DNA from 3 places in the Mesorhizobium sp. genome. Region 2 is predicted to be linked to each of the others. Evidence: predicted binding sites of a transcription regulator. Region 2 holds the regulator's gene; each other region holds the start of a gene.
What was found. The regulator PhoB, encoded in region 2, activates phosphate uptake and scavenging genes when phosphate is short. The targets are predictions, from matches to a motif close to TGTCATNNANCTGTCAT.

Region 1 (5,327 bases), 4.1 Mb from region 2:
GGCAATTTCGGGTCGAGCACGCTGGCGAGCGACATGGCCTCCCACTTCTCCGAGAGGTTGTTATGGTCGTTCGGCGCGCCATTGTGCAGGCCGAAGCGGCCAAGCTCGGCATTGTCGTTGACGTCGATGAACGGCGTCAGCTTGGCCGGCGTCACCGAAGCATCGACGACGCCCTTGGGGGCGACTGGCTTGTCCTTGTCGAAGTCGGTGCCGGCGATGTCGGTGGCGTTGGAGAGATCGACAATGTTGATCTGGCGGTAGAGCGAGGTGTCGCCCTTCAGGCCCTGGCCGTTGCCGCTGTCGCGCGCGATCATCAGGAAGGTCTGGTCGGACAGCGCCACGATCTCGCTTTGCGCGGCGACCTTGGTCTTGCCCTTGGCATCCTTGAACACCGGAAGCGGCACGACATATTCATGGGCCAGCTTCAGATGGTCGAGGTCGGACGCATCATAGACCAGCGCCCGCGTGTTCTGGCGCGTGGCCGCCGAATCGCCGCCATCCTGCCTGGTGGCCGACTGCAGCACCGCGATCAGGAACTTGCCGTCCGGCGTCATGGCCATGCCTTCCAGGCCTTGGTTGTTCTGGCGGCCGGTATCGGGATCCTTGGGGTCGGGTTCGGCGGCGCCGGGGCCGGGATTGTTGGAGGCAAAATTCGGCACGCCCTTGCGCATCGGCACCAGAGCCGCCGGCGGCTGGGTCGCGGACAGAAGATGGCCATCGGCGGAGAAACGGTAGATGTTGGGGCCGTATTCGTCCGAGATGAACATCGAACCGTCAGGCAACCGCACGATCGCTTCGTTGTCGAGCGAGAGCTTGCCATTGTCGGCCTGCGGCAGCATCGGCATCGTGGCTGTCGCCGGGCGCACGCCGCTCAGCGGATCGAGGCCGGTGGCGTCGGCGCCCTTGTCGTCGGTGAGCAGCATGGTGTCGGCGAGCTTTGCCGCGACGCCGGACTGTTCCTTGCCTGAAGCGGGTGACGCACCCGGTGCTACCGGCGCGAATTCGATGGCGATCGTGTTGAGGCGCGGACGGTAGTCCGTGGTGCCGGCGACGTTGTAGCCGCGATCCGGCAGCAGCCAGAGCGAGCCCTTGTAGCCTTCCGCATCACGTGTCCAGCCGGCGGTGTCCACAGCCATGCCCGAGCCGGAACCGAAGGTCTCGCCGAACTTGTCGCGCTGGCTGGCCTGAATGCGGCCGACGCCAACCAGCCCCTTGTTGACGAAACTGCTGCCGCCGACGGTGACGGTGGTATCGGCGATTGCCGCGGGCATCGAAATGGCTGACGTGGCCAGCGTGGCGGCAAGCAATCGCAGCGAGAATGAACGCAGGTGTTTCATGGACAATATCCCTTTGATGACAAACGTGCCGACGGATCGGCGAAAACGAAGCTGTTGTCTTGAATGGCAGGTGGGGGCTCCCGCCTTGGACGGGCGGCAATGCCCTTCCGCAAAGCGATCTAGGGCGCGAACATGATAGCTGCGTGACAAGGTTGTGCTTCTTGCGTCTCTCTTCCAAGGGGCGCTTCACGGGCATCTTCGGCTGAGTGCGTGGATCGCCTGGAGCCGGAACCATCCCCATTCCTGTCCGTTGGAGCGTGGCCACCAGCCATTTTGACGCACATGGTGGTCGTCGTCACAACAGAGGGAGAGATACGTTGGGCTTCGATCAGTATCACGAGCCGCCGGAAGAACTGTCGCAGAAGGTGCGGACCTTTGCCCGCATGATCACCTCGCTGATCGAAGAGGCCGAGGCGATCGGCTGGTATGAGCAGCGAATTTCGGTGGAAAAGGACCCCCAGGCACGCGCGATCATGAAGAACGCGCAGACCGAGGAGTTCAAGCATTTCGGCATGGACCTCGAATTCCTGCTGCGTCAGAAGAAGGACTGGCGGGCCGAGTTGAAGGAGATCCTGTTCACCACCGGCGACATCGTCAAGCGCGGCGAGGCGGGCGAGAAGAAGGTGGACTGACCGGCCGCGAGGTCATTGACCAACGATCGCTTCGTAGGAAGCGGGATCGGTAGCCGTCTCGGTGTTGACGAGGAGCAAGCGGCTTTGCAGTCCAAGGCCGAGTGCATCGCGTTGTGCCGCATCGCGTGTGGCGGCGAGCAGGCCGGCGAGGCCGGCCGCGCCGCTTTCTCCGGCAATTACAATCGGGTCATGCCCACGCGGCCGCCCCAGGATGCGCATCGCCTCCATAGCGGCTTCCTCCGGAATGCTTTGGAACTGGTCCGCGCAGGCCAGAAGGATGCGCCAGGCGACCAGTGAAGGCTGGTAACATTCAAGCCCAGCCATGATCGTCGGTTCGCCCTGGGCAATCCGCGAGATCTCGCCGCGCCGGAAGCTTTCAAGCAGGCATGCGGCCCGATCCGGTTCGACGATGACGAATTTCGGCCGTGCCGCGCCCAGCTTCTCGGTCATGAAACAGGCGATGGCGCCGGCGAAGCCGCCTACACCGGCCTGCAGGAAAACATGCGTCGGGCCGTCCTCGCCAAAGCCTGCGATCTGCTGCAACGCCTCTTGTGCGAGGATCGTGTAGCCCTGCGCGATAAGGCCCGGCGTTGCCTCATAACCCGGCCATGACGTGTCTGAGACGACCTGCCATCGGCGCTCGGTGCAGACGCGTAGCGCCTCGTCGACTGAATCGTCATAGGTGCCCGCGACGCGCACGACCTCGTCGGCGAAGGAGCGGATGGCGTCGGTGCGTGCGGCGCTGACACCGGCATGGACGAAGATCACGGAACGGCAACCCATCAGCCGCGCGCCGGCGGCGACGGACCGCCCATGATTGCCGTCGGTGGCGCAGCCGACCGTCAGTTCCGCGGCAATCTCGCGGGCGCGCGGTGTCAACAAGTCCTCGATCGCGACGCTCCGGCCAAGCCGCTGCTCCACATGGCCATGGACCAGCCGCATCACCGCATAGGCGCCACCAAGCGCCTTGAAGCTGCCGAGGCCAAGCCGCTTTCCCTCGTCCTTGACGAATAGCGAGCCGATGCCAAGCCTGCCGGCAAGGTTGGGCATGCGAAAGGTCGGGGTCGGCTGGAACTCGGGCCAGAGGGAGAGATAGGGCCGTACCTGTTGCGGGGCATTCTCGCCAAGCATGGCACGATCGCCTGGCATCAGGGGCGGCCGGCGCCCGCTTGGCTGATTGTTCAAGAATGCCATGGTCTTTGCCTCGGTTTCGCGAGAAAACTAGTCTGGTCGCGCCGGGAAAGGCTCTCTGATTTCAGGCATGGCTCGCAAATTTTTCTTGGAAGACAAGCTCAATGCGCAAAACCGTCTCTGTTTCGCTGGATGATTTCGACCGCCGGATTCTCGACCTCGTCCAACATGACAATCTCAGCCCGTTGCGTCTCGTCGCCGACAAGGTGGGATTGTCGGTGCCGGCCGTCGCCCGCCGGCTGCAGCGCTTGCGCGAGACAGGCGTGATCGAGAAAGACATCAGTGTCGTCGACCAGGATCTCGTTGGGCGGCCGCTGACGCTGATCGTCGAAGTAACCTCGGAGAGCGAACGGCTGGAACTGCTCGACGCCATGCGCGAGCGCTTCCGGGCCTGTCCGCAGATCCAGCAATGCTACTATGTGACCGGGCAGGTGGACTTCATGCTGGTCTTCAATGTCCGCGACATGGAGGAATACACCGCGCTCACACGGGAGATCTTCTTCGAAGGCGGCAATGTCGAGAGCTTTCGCACCTTCGTCGTCATGGACCGGATCAAGACCGGCATGCGAACGGTGGTTGGGTAGGCACCTGATCCGCCGCCGCGGAAACACGTCGGCGGATCCGATTGTGTGAGTCACGCTATGTCGGGTTGTCGAGCGTGAACAGGTCGCTCTCCTCGTCATAGGCGAAGTACTCGGCGTAGCGGGCCCAACTGATCACGGCGCGCACCGTCTGGTCCGCGTATCCCTCCGACATATGGTCCTCCAGTTCGTCGCGGAAGCGGCGCGCCGGGGCCTTGTGGCCGGCGCGTTCATCGAGCACGCGGCGGATGTGGCCGGCCAGCGGCACATAGGTCGCGAGTTGCTGCGCGAACAGTTGCTTGCGCACATCGACCTCGCTTTCGGCGAAGCGCTTGCCGGCCGGCGTCAGCTGTATGTCGCCTTCGGCAAGTTCCGCGAAGCGCAACAGCTGCAGCGTTTCGGCGATCGGGAACAGATCGTCGATCTCTAGCTGCAGGCTGGCGGCGAGGGGCGGCAGGTCGGCGTGCCCGTTATAGGGCGGGGCGGCGACCGCCTCCATCAGGCCGGCGAGCAGGTTGGTCGAGACGCGCGGCAGGATCATGGCGATGCCGGTACCCGGGAAGACACCATCGCGGGCAGGGCCGCCGGGTCCCTTCCTTGCCGTCATGCGCGAATAGATGTCCTCGACCAGCGCCCGGAAGGCGGGGTCCAGCCGGTTGCGTGGCTGCGGCAGCTCTATGCGCAGTTCGGCGACGACGCGGCCCGGATTTGACGAGAAGATCAGCACGCGGTCGCACATAAGCACGGCTTCCTCGATATTGTGCGTCACCATCAGGATCGCCTCGATCGGCATGCGGCCTTCCGACCAGAGGTCGAGCAGGTCGGTGCGCAGCGTTTCGGCGGTCAGCACGTCGAGCGCCGAGAAGGGCTCGTCCATCAACAGGACCTTGGGATGGACGACCAGGGCGCGCGCCAGCCCGACGCGCTGGCGCATGCCGCCAGAGAGCTCCTTGGGATAGGCGCTTTCGAAACCGTCGAGGCCGATGAGGTCGATCGCCGAAAGGGCGCGCTTGCGGCGCTCGGGCGGCGAGACGCCCTGTGCTTCAAGGCCCAGTTCGACATTCTCCAGAACGGTCAGCCAGGGAAACAGCGCAAAGCTCTGGAACACCATGGCGATGCCGTCCGGCGTGCCGGTGACGGGCTTGCCCTCGAAGGTGACCGAACCCTGGCTCGGGCGGATAAGGCCGGCAATCGAGCGCAGCAAAGTGGACTTGCCCGATCCCGAGCGGCCGAGCAGGCCGACGATTTCGCCGCATTCCAGCGAAAGCCCCACATTGTCGAGGACGATGAGCTTGCCCGCGCTTCCCTTGTCGTAGGTCTGGCAGACGCCGTGCACTTCGACGAGCGAGGGGGCTTTGGTGATGATGGCTTCGTTCATGATCAGTCTCCTGAAATGTCGGGTCAGTCGAGCCGCATGCGGCGTTCGGCGAAGACGTAGAGCGGGCGCCACAGGACGCGGTTGAAGAGCGTCACCATCAGCGACATGACGGCGATGCCGAGGACGACGCGGGGGAAGTCCCCGGCATCGGTCGCCTTGGCGATGTATGAGCCGAGCCCGAAGGCCTCGAGCTTGGTGTGGCCCCAGC
Region 2 (5,327 bases):
TGCCGAGCTCGCGGGCATCTTTCCACACCGACACGGTCTGCGTGCCCAGTGCGATGCGGTTCAGCGCGGCATGGTCGCCGTCCTGGCCCGACACCGGCACGGTGCCGGCCAAACCTTGCGCGGTCAGCGCCGCGACGACGCCGCCGGCCGTACCGTCATTGGCCGCCACCACCGCATCGACCTTGTTGTCGTTGGCGGTCAGGAACTGCTCCATGTTCTTCTGCGCGTTGGCCGGCAGCCAGCCATCGGTATAGGCCTCGCCGACGTTCTTGATCTTGCCGCTGTCGATCGCTGCCTTGAGCACTTCCATCGACCCCGAGAACAGGAAGTCGGCGTTCGGATCAGCACCCGAGCCCTTGATGAACACGTAGTTGCCCTCGGGCTTCACCTTGAACACTTCGCGAGCCTGCATGCGACCCACTTCCTTGTTGTCGAAGGTGAGGTAGAACACGTCCTTGTTCTCGATCAGGCGGTCATAGCCGACCACCGGAATGCCTTCGTCGAGTGCCTTCTGCACGGCCGGTCCGATGGCCGAGGCATCCTGCGCCAGGATGATCAGCGCGTTGGCGCCCTGCGAGATCAGGCTTTCGACGTCGGTCAGCTGCTTGCCCGGGTTGGACTGCGCGTCAGCGGAAATATACTTGTCGCCGGCGGCCTCGATCGCCTTCTTCATCGCGGCCTCATCGGTCTTCCAGCGCTCTTCCTGGAAGTTCGACCAGGAAACGCCGATGACCTTGCCCTTCGCCTGCGCGACCGACACGAGCGTCAGCGACATGGCGACACCCGCCAGGATGGCGGCTGTGAATCTTTTCATGTTATCCTCCCTGCGCCGCGTATGGCGCGACCAAACTGACCCGAAGGCCGGCACAGAGGCTCCATTTTTTCGAGCCTCGAAAAAACACTGATGCAACACCGGAACGCTGTCAACATCGATTCTGATGGATTTTGATGTCCACGTGAATTTTTTTCGAGCTCCGAATAAATAATGACAGGATCGCGGGCTTCTGCCAGAATTTGGTTTAAAACAACCTGCGGCGCGATGCGCCTCAGGCGTCGCTGATGGCCTTCGACATCACGAAAAGGCTGCTGCGGCAGGGAGGATGTGAAAGAGCATGTCGGTCGGAATCCGTCACGACGATCTACGCCGGCGCAACCGGGCGATGGTGATTGCGGCCGTACGCCGGACCGGACAGCCCTCGCGCACCGAGATCGCGGCGACCACCGGACTTAGCCATTCGACCATATCGACGATTTCATCCGATCTGATCGGCGAAGGCATACTGGCGGAAACCAAGCCGAGCGAGGCCGGATCGCTGAAGCGGGGCCGGCCTCAGGTCGGTCTTGGCCTCAATCCGGAAGCGGCGGCGGTCATGACCGTTGTGCTGTCGCTCAATTTTCTCTCGGTCGCCGTCATCGACTATGCCGGACAGGTGATAGCCGAGGAGCAACGCCGGCTGGACACGCTGACCATGCCGCGTGACGAGCTGATCGGCGAATGCGTTGCCATCGTCCGGCGCCGGCTCGAGGACCCCGACCTCGACGTCCGCAGCGTCGCCCGTATCGCGCTGGCGATCCAGGGCATCACCGATTCCCATGCCCGCGCCATGCTATGGTCGCCGATCACGCCAGAGACCAACATCGCCTTCGCCGACATACTGGAGCGCGAATTCGGCATTGCCGCCACCATGGAGAACGACTGCAACATGATGGCGATTGCGTTGCGCTGGCGCGATCCGGAGCGTTACCGTGACGATTTCATCGCCATCCTGCTGTCGCACGGCATCGGCATGGGCCTGGTGCTGAAGGGCGAGTTGTTTACCGGCACGCATTCTTCGGGCGGAGAGTTCGGCCACATGATCCACCGGCCTTACGGCGCGCTCTGTCGCTGCGGACGGCGCGGCTGTGTCGAGGCCTATGCCGGCAATTACGCCATCTGGCGCAATGCAAGACAGATGGGCGAGGACGCCGAGCCGATAGACGTCAGCGACGCGGACATGCGGACTCTGGCGGCCGTGGCGCGCGAAAAGGACGGCCCGGAGCGCGCGGCCTATCGCAAGGCCGGCGAAGCGCTCGGCTTTGGCCTCGGCAGCCTGTTCGCACTCATCGACCCGGCCCCGGTCGCCATGGTCGGCGTCAGCGCCGCCGCCTTCGACCTGATCGAGCCGGCATTGCGCGAGGCGATCGCACAGACCGCCGGCGGCCAGCACTCGAAATCGATCTCCTTCGATACCGAACCGAACGAACTGCCTTTGATCCGCGAAGGCTGCGCCATGCGCGCGCTGACCTTCGTCGACCAGGAGATTTTCGCGCCGGGCGCGCAGGCGAAGTCCGGCGCTATCGGCAAGAACGTCGCGTAGGTACGGTAGTCATCAGTCTTCCCGGATCGCGTAGCCGGCTCCGCGTATCGTGCGGATGACATCGGGCATGCGGCCATTGTTGACTGCCTTGCGCAGGCGCCCGACATGCACGTCCACCGTGCGCTCGTCGATATAGATCGTCTCGCCCCAGACATTGTCGAGCAGTTGGCTGCGCGAGAACACCCGGCCGGGGTGGCGCATCATGAATTCGAGCAGGCGGAATTCGGTCGGACCGAGCCTGATTTCGCTCTTCTTGCGATAGACCCGGTGCGATTCACGATCGAGAACGATGTCGCCGACCTTGAGCACGCTGGACAGGACTTCCGGCTTGGCACGGCGCAGCAGGGCCTTCACGCGGGCCATGAATTCGGGCGTCGAGAACGGCTTGACCAGATAATCGTCGGCGCCGGTGGAAAGGCCGCGCACGCGGTCGCTCTCTTCGCCCCGCGCGGTCAGCATGATGATCGGCAGCCGTTCGGTTTCCGAGCGCATCCGCAACCTGCGGCAGAGTTCGATGCCCGACACCGCCGGCACCATCCAGTCGAGTACGAGGAGGTCGGGTACGTTCTCCTGCAGGCGAATCTCGGCTTCGTCGCCGCGCGTCACCACCTCGACTTGGTAGCCTTCGGATTCGAGATTGTAACGGAGCAGCACCCCCAGCGGCTCCTCATCCTCCACCACCATGATGCGTGGCGCGATCATCGCTTGGTCACCCCTGTCATGCAGCCGGTGCGGACATCGCCGTCTCGTCCTGCTTCGGGCGATTGGCGGGCAGTTGCGTGCCGGTCAGGACATAATACGCATTCTCGGCGATGTTGGTCACGTGGTCGCCGATGCGTTCGAGATTCTTGGCGCAGAACAGAAGATGCGTGCACGCGGTGATGTTGCGCGGGTCTTCCATCATATAGGTCAGGAGTTCGCGGAACACCGAAGTGTATTTGACGTCGATGCGTTCGTCGTCGGCCCGCAGCTTTGCCAGCGCGGCGGCATCACGCGCCGCATACTCCTCGATGACGCCCTGCACCTGGATCAGCACCAGTTGCGCCATGCCGTCGATCGAATGCGACAGGTCGCGCGGGGTGACGCTGAGGCCGACGGTGCCGACGCGCTTGGCGATGTTCTTGGCAAGGTCGCCGATGCGTTCGAGATCGCCGGCCATGCGGATCGAGCCGACGACATGGCGCAGGTCGTCGGCCATCGGCTGGCGCTTGGCGATCAGGGTGATGGCGCGGTCGTCGAGCTCGCGCTGGCGCGCGTCCATGATGGCGTCATCGGACACGACGCGCTGGGCCAGTGCGTTGTCGGAATTCAGCAATGCCTTGGTCGCGCCGCCGACCATCGAACCGGCGAGATCGCCCATGTCGCTGATGAGCCTGCTGATCTGTCCGAGATCCTCGTCGAAAGCAGCGACTGTGTGTTCGCTCATGATTCTGTCCCTCGTATGCCTGAGCTCAGCCGAAGCGGCCGGTAATGTAGTCCTGCGTGCGCTTCTCGCGGGGCGACGTGAAGATCTTCTCGGTGCGGTCGAACTCGACCAGTTCGCCCAGATACATGAAGGCCGTCTGCTTCGATACGCGCGCCGCCTGCTGCATGTTGTGGGTGACGATGACGATCGTGTAGTCGGCTTGCAATTCGTCGATCAGCTCCTCGATCTTGGCCGTCGACAATGGGTCGAGCGCCGAAGCCGGCTCGTCGAGCAGGATGACTTCCGGCTTCACCGCCACGGTGCGGGCGATGCAGAGCCGCTGTTGCTGGCCGCCGGAGAGGCTGAGGCCGCTGGCGTTCAGCTTGTCCTTGACCTCGTTCCAAAGAGCGGCACGCTTCAACGCCTGTTCGACGCGGCCATCCATCTCGGCCTTGCTGATCTTCTCATAGAGCCTGACGCCGAAAGCGATGTTCTCATAGATCGACATCGGGAACGGCGTCGGCTTCTGGAACACCATGCCTATCTTGGTGCGCAGCAGATTGAGATCCTGCGAACGGTCAAGAATGTTCTGGCCGTCGAGCAGCACCTGGCCCTCGGCGGTCTGCTTGGGATAGAGCTCGTAGATGCGGTTGAAGACGCGCAGCAGCGTCGACTTCCCGCAGCCCGACGGTCCGATGAAGGCGGTGACGCTGCGCTCCGGCAACGACAGCGTGATGTCCTTCAGCGCCTTGCTCTGGCCGTAGTAGAAGTTGAGGTTCTTGACCTCGATCTTGGCCTTGGTCGCTGCCTCGGCGGCGATCGTCATGTCTGGCGACAACATCTGGCTCATTTGTCCTCTCTGCGTCCGGTCAGGCTGCGCGCGAAGATGCTGAGCGCGAGAACCGTCAATGTGATGATGAGTGCGCCGGTCCAGGCCAGTTGCTGCCATTCCTCATAGGGGCTGAGAGCGAACTGGAAGATGGTGACAGGCAGGCTGGCCATCGGCGCGTTGAGATTGCTCGACCAGAACTGGTTGTTGAGCGCTGTAAAGAGCAGTGGCGCCGTCTCGCCGGAGATGCGGGCGATCGACAGCAATATGCCGGTGACGATACCGGACAGCGCGGCGCGATAGGCGACCGACTTGATGACCACCCAGCGCGGCGCGCCGATCGCGGTGCCGGCTTCACGCAGGGCGTTCGGCACCAGGTTGAGCATGTCCTCGGTGGTGCGCACCACCACCGGGATCACCAGGATGGCGAGCGCGACGGCGCCGGCGATCGCCGAGAAATGTCCCATCGGCCGCACCATCAGTTCGTAGACGAACAGGCCGATGATGATCGACGGGGCCGACAAGAGGATGTCGTTTATGAAGCGCACCACGGTGGTGAGCTTCGAGAAGCGGCCGTACTCGGCCATGTAGGTACCGGCGAGCACGCCAATTGGCGTGCCGACGATGACGGCGATGATCGTCATCACCACGCTGCCGTAAATGGCGTTGAGCAGGCCGCCGGCGTCGCCGGGCGGTGGCGTCATCTGCGTGAACACGTCAAAGGACAGGCCGGCTG
Region 3 (5,327 bases), 2.0 Mb from region 2:
GGCTGCCCTCGATGCCGATGGTCCAGGTTGGCGCGGGCGGCGGTGCTTCAGCCACGTCGGCGGCAACCAGATCGGCTGCAAAGCCGGGCGTCGCCATGAGCAGGCAGATGCCAAGCGGAATGGTGATCTTTGGAGAAAGCATGGTATTTCCTCAATATGAGATGTAGCCGAGACGCGGCGGGATGTGGCGACGAATTTTAGCTATTCGCGATACATAACAGTTATGTGACGCCGTGCCGTTGGTGCCGCAGCTTTGTCGAAGCCGATATCGGTGGACTTCCCAGTGCTGCAGTTTGGCCACACCTGCGCGGTGGCTCGGGGCGCCACCCATCGGCAACGTAGGGTCCGCTTCAGTGAGACACGTCGCTGCCGCGGTTTACGAAGCCATCCGAGCGGTGCTGCGTCGCGCGCGAATGAACGTCAGCGGAACGCGGAATGGAAGTGTCCCTGCTGCATTCACGCTTTGGAGTTCGCAGCCTCTGCCAGCACGTCGAGGAGTTGGCTCGTATTGTCGATCGAGAATTGCACGCGTTCGCTGGGCCATACCGATTCGGAATAGGAGATCGGCGTGCCCTTCATATCGACATCGACCTTCTTCAGCAGCACGACCGGCTGCGTTTCGGACTGCTTGAGATGCTTAGCCTCTTCCCTGGTCGGCAGGCGCACGATGATGTCGGTGCGCAGGCGGATATAGTCGGTGACGCCATATTCCGCGAGGATGACGCTGACGCTGCTCCCGTTGCGTCTTGCCTTGTCGAAACCGGGGAAGCGGCGCACCGGGAAATAGGCGTTGGAAAGGCCGATGGGATCAGCGTCGGCAAAACCAAGGTGCACGATCTGATAGACCGGCTCATTGGGCGGCAGCCTGAGCGCCTCGCTGACCCGGCACGGCGCTGGGATCGCCTCCTCCTTGATCGCCTGACCCAGCGGCTCGCGCCCCTGTTCCAGAAGGTTTTGCGAAAAGCGCGTCCGCTCCGACAGACGGTAGTCGAGCCGGGCATGCCTGACAAAGGTGCCCTTCCCCTGTTCGACCTGAACAAGACCGCGGCTCTGAAGCTGCTGCATCGCCCGCCGGATGCTGTGGCGACCCACCCCGAAGCGCGCCATCAGTTCCGTCTCTCTCGGCAACCTGTTGTCGTCGACAAACCGGCCGGAGGCAATATCGGCGGCGAGCTCTTCCTCGACCTGCTGCCATTGGCCATGAAACAACTTGTTTTGCATTCTCACCTTCTGAACGACAGCAAGGGCCAAGCCATTTCCCATCGTATCATTCGAATGAATCGTAGCGGGCGCAACCAAGATTGGCAATGTTCGCGCGTGGTCACATGAGCGATATCGACTGGCCCTACGACAAGAGGCAGGCGAGCGCCGTCTTCCTATCTCGTCTTCGCGCCGCTGATGGCGACCGGCCCGCTGTCCGTTGTCCCGGGCCGGTGTTATTCCTGATCGCGCGGCGCATGGATGCGCTGGCGCCATGTCTGGGCGAAATGCAGAAGGCCGAGAAGCAGGAGACCATGAACACAGTCATCGTTGTCGGCCATGTCAACCACGACCAGGTCTGGTCGTTGTCCTCACCGCTCGCTTCGGGCGCGCGCATCACCTATTTTGATCGCACTGTCAGGCTTGGAGGCGGCGGATTTCACACCGGCACCCAGTTGGCAAGGCTCGGCAACGACGTGAAACTGGTCAGCAATCTGATGGACGACGACCACGGCCGGGCAGCGCTTGCGACCTTGAAGGCGACCGGCATCGATGTCAGCGGGGTCGCCATGTGGGCTGGCGCAACCCAGTTCACCGAAATCATGCTCGAGCCAAATGGCGAGCGCACCATCCTGAACACCAGCGGCCAGTTGCGTCCGGCCTTCGCGGTGTCGGCGCCTGTTTCCGGCGACGCCGCCTATCTGAATGCCCTCTTGCTCGATGATAGCGTCATCGCATCGCTGGAGACGATTCCGCTGGTGATCTCGCAGTTTCCGCTGCGTCGCCACTCACCGCGCCCGGCCGACATCGTCATCGGATCGCGCGCCGATTTTCCAGATGAAGACACTCATGGGATCTGGGCGAGAGCGTCGCTGATCGCCGGACCACGCATGAGGACATTGGTGCTGACGGATGGAACGCGCCCGATCTCGCTCTATGACGGCAAGGTGCTGAGCCAAGTCACGCCGCTGAAACAGGTTTCGGTACCCGACACGATCGGCGCCGGCGACTGTTTTACCGGGATATTCCTGCATGGGCTGCTGCAGGGGGCAAGCCTTGAGATTTCCGCCGAGCAGGCCAGCCAGCAAACCGCCGAGTGGCTCAGCGAACGACAACTTACCGGCTGAGGAAAGCGCTCCGTGAGGGCCGCCCTTCATGGAAATGTCATAAAAATCAAATGGCAATCGACATTCGGGTGAATTAGAAAACATCCGAATGTCTTGGAGCAATCATTATCCGAGGCGGCGGCAAGCCGCCCCGTCGTGCCATCATCGCCATCATCCGCCATCCCAACGATCTCGCCGGTCTCATCGACCGGGAAATCCGGCCAATGCAACAACCCGATCGAAGAGAAGCTATATGTGGCTAAGTGAATTCGAAGTTGTCCTGCGCGATCGCGTCATTCCGAACGGTGCCGTCAGGATCGAGAATGGGCGGATTGCCGAAGTCCGCGACGAGCCCGTCGAGAATGCCGATTTGGTGGGCGGCGGCCGCCTGCTGCTGCCCGGATTCATCGACATGCATGGCGACATGGTGGAGAGGGAAGTGGAGCCGCGTATCGGCGTCCATGTCCCGATGAAGACCGGCATTGCCGAACTCGACAAGAAGCTGGCCTCCTGCGGCGTGACCACGGCCTATGCCGCGCTCTCCTTCATCGGCGCCAGCGTCACCAGCGGCGTGCTGCGCTCGGAAGAACACACATCCGCAATCATCGAGACCATTGCCGGATTGAAGGACGATTTGCTGGTCGATCACCGCATCCATGCCCGGTTCGAGGTGACCTTCACGCCAGCAATCGCCATGCTGCAGAAACTGATGGATGCCGGCAGACTGCACCTGATATCGCTGATGGACCACACGCCAGGACAGGGGCAGTACCGCGACGTCGAACTGTATATCGCCCGCATCGCCAAGGAGCGCGGCATGTCCGTTGCCGCGGCTTCCGAGGTCGTCGGCAAGCGCATGGCCGGACGGGAAGGACAAGGGGACGTTCTCAACGCGCTGCAGGACCTGTCGGCGCGCGCCCGTGCCAGCGGAATTGCGCTTGCCTCGCATGATGACGATACGCCGGAAAAGGTGGAGCTCGTCCATGGCCTGGGCGCCGCGCTCAGCGAATTCCCGGTGACCCTGGAAGCAGCGCAGGAGGCCCGCAGGCTCGGAATGCATACCGCGATGGGCGCCCCCAACGCTCTGCGCGGTGAATCCTACTCAGGCAATCTTTCCGCCCGGCAAGCCTATGAGGCCGGGCTTCTCGACATGCTGGCCAGCGACTACCACCCCGCCTCGATCCTGCCGGCCGTGCTCGGCCTAGCGGAACTGCGCGAGGGCAGCCTGGTAACGGCGGCCGCCCTGACCAGCGCCAATCCGGCCAGGGCATTGGGGCTGACCGATCGCGGCGCCATCGAGCCGGGACTTCTCGCGGACCTCGTCGTGGCGGACCGCCAACCGGTGCCGCGCGTGCGGGCCACCTTCCGCGCCGGCCGCATGATCTACGGCGATGGCACGCTAAGCGCGCGCCGGCACTGAACGTGGGACCACCGGCGCACCTCAAGAGCGGCTTACCGGTGCCGGTGACCGCTCCGGACCAACACATGCAGGCCTCCTCCCTGGATGTCGCTGAGGCCGCGCCCGCAACCGATGGCGCAACTCTTCAAATGCATCACGAGGCTTTGCGGCGCAGCGCCGTTCGATAGTCCAGCCAGTGCCGGATTTCGGAGGCGATGCGTTCGGCATGTACGGTCACCTCGGGAATTCCCATCAGTTCGCCGACGCCGCCACGGGCGAGAGGCCCGCTGACGAAAATGCTGTCGGCCGAACGGCCCGAGGTACCGACCGCATGGCCAAGGCGATCGGTCTCCAGGCCGAGCCCGATCGGATCAAGCCTGACCAGTCCGAGACGCCCGAGGCCGGCGATTGCGGTGTTGGTCCGCAAGATATCGCCATGCGCCGGGCCGGTCGTCACGATGATGGTATCGAACGACTCCACGATGAAGCCCCGCTGGCGTCTTGGCCGCTGGCTGACGCGAAGGGCGCCATCCGCCGGTTCCACGCTGGATATCGATGCGGCGCGATAGACAAGCGTTCCCTCGGCAATGCGGCGATCGAGCACAGTCGCAATTTGCGGTGCGACGCGGAAGCGATGCACATCCCAAAGCGCGCGCAGATGGCGCACCACGCGACGTCGCTCGTCGACAGGCAAGGCCTTCCAGATCGCCTGCCCCTGGCGCCGGACCGCGTCGAGCACGGGATGCCAGTCGTGGCCCTGGCGCTCGGCATCGGCGAGCGTAGCCCGGATGCGCCTGAGCAGCACTGTCGCGCTCCGCGAAGGCTGGCTGGTGAAATCGCCGACCGGATCGACCGATGTGTCGGCGTGGCCGCGCGAGCGATAGCCGTGACGGGAAAGTGCGGTGATGCGGCCACGATGTCCCCTGCGGTCGAGCGTCGCGATGACATCCGCCGATGTCAGCCCGGTGCCGACGACCAGGACACGGTCGTCGCGGCCGATCGCCGCCAGCCGTTCGAGATCATACGGATTGGACACCATGCCGGCCGCGCCCGCCAAGGCACGCAAAGCCCGCGGCAAGGCCGGCGGCGGATGCGTCGTTGCAATGACCAGCGCGTCCGCCACAAGCGTGGCGCCGTCGGCAAGGATCAGGCGATAGCCCTCACCACTGCACTCGACCGATGCGACGGCGGACCTGACGTGCCTGATCGTCTTGTTTTGCAGAAAGGGCTGGAGGTGGGATTCGACATAGCGCCCGAAGACGCGACGCCGCGGATAAACAGCGCCATTGGCAACAACGGCCTCCGGGTCGTCAACAATGACGCCGGTCCGCTCCAGCCAATCAGCAAAATGACTCGGCTCGCTGGAGACCAGCGTCATCCTGGTCGCTGCCACATTGACGCGGTGCGCCGGATCGTCCGTCGAATAGGCCAGGCCATGACCCAGCCGGTCTCGGGGTTCGACGACCACGATGTCCGCCGCGCCTGCCGGCAGCAGTCGCGCCAGATGAAAGGCGGTTGCCGCGCCGGAAAAGCCACCGCCGATGATGGCAACGACAGGTTGGAAAGCACTCAAGACTGGCTCGCGCGCAGCGTCGGCGGCCGATGGTCGCCAGCCACCGTTT

Region 1: ACO07C_RS00970 (esterase-like activity of phytase family protein) is a predicted target of PhoB. The motif match lies at 1,470-1,486, and genes of this name have one in related genera.
Region 3: ACO07C_RS11120 (alpha-D-ribose 1-methylphosphonate 5-triphosphate diphosphatase) is a predicted target of PhoB. The motif match lies at 2,352-2,368, and genes of this name have one in related genera.

Annotation. Positions count from the first base shown of each region.
Region 1 is NZ_OZ245860.1:221,403-226,729, forward strand. Features, by position in the region: gene ACO07C_RS00970 (esterase-like activity of phytase family protein) at 1-1,337, opposite strand, end outside; gene ACO07C_RS00975 (hypothetical protein) at 1,655-1,969, shown strand; gene ACO07C_RS00980 (diaminopropionate ammonia-lyase) at 1,982-3,163, opposite strand; gene ACO07C_RS00985 (Lrp/AsnC family transcriptional regulator) at 3,265-3,744, shown strand; gene ACO07C_RS00990 (AAA-associated domain-containing protein) at 3,800-5,119, opposite strand; gene ACO07C_RS00995 (ABC transporter permease) at 5,143-5,327, opposite strand, start outside.
Region 2 is NZ_OZ245860.1:4,285,046-4,290,372, reverse strand. Features, by position in the region: gene xylF (D-xylose ABC transporter substrate-binding protein) at 1-814, opposite strand, end outside; gene ACO07C_RS20465 (ROK family protein) at 1,113-2,357, shown strand; gene phoB (phosphate regulon transcriptional regulator PhoB) at 2,370-3,059, opposite strand; gene phoU (phosphate signaling complex protein PhoU) at 3,076-3,783, opposite strand; gene pstB (phosphate ABC transporter ATP-binding protein PstB) at 3,809-4,612, opposite strand; gene pstA (phosphate ABC transporter permease PstA) at 4,609-5,327, opposite strand, start outside.
Region 3 is NZ_OZ245860.1:2,296,633-2,301,959, forward strand. Features, by position in the region: gene ACO07C_RS11105 (hypothetical protein) at 1-142, opposite strand, end outside; gene phnF (phosphonate metabolism transcriptional regulator PhnF) at 457-1,221, opposite strand; gene ACO07C_RS11115 (PfkB family carbohydrate kinase) at 1,326-2,327, shown strand; gene ACO07C_RS11120 (alpha-D-ribose 1-methylphosphonate 5-triphosphate diphosphatase) at 2,560-3,726, shown strand; gene ACO07C_RS11125 (FAD/NAD(P)-binding protein) at 3,860-5,278, opposite strand; gene ssuD (FMNH2-dependent alkanesulfonate monooxygenase) at 5,275-5,327, opposite strand, start outside.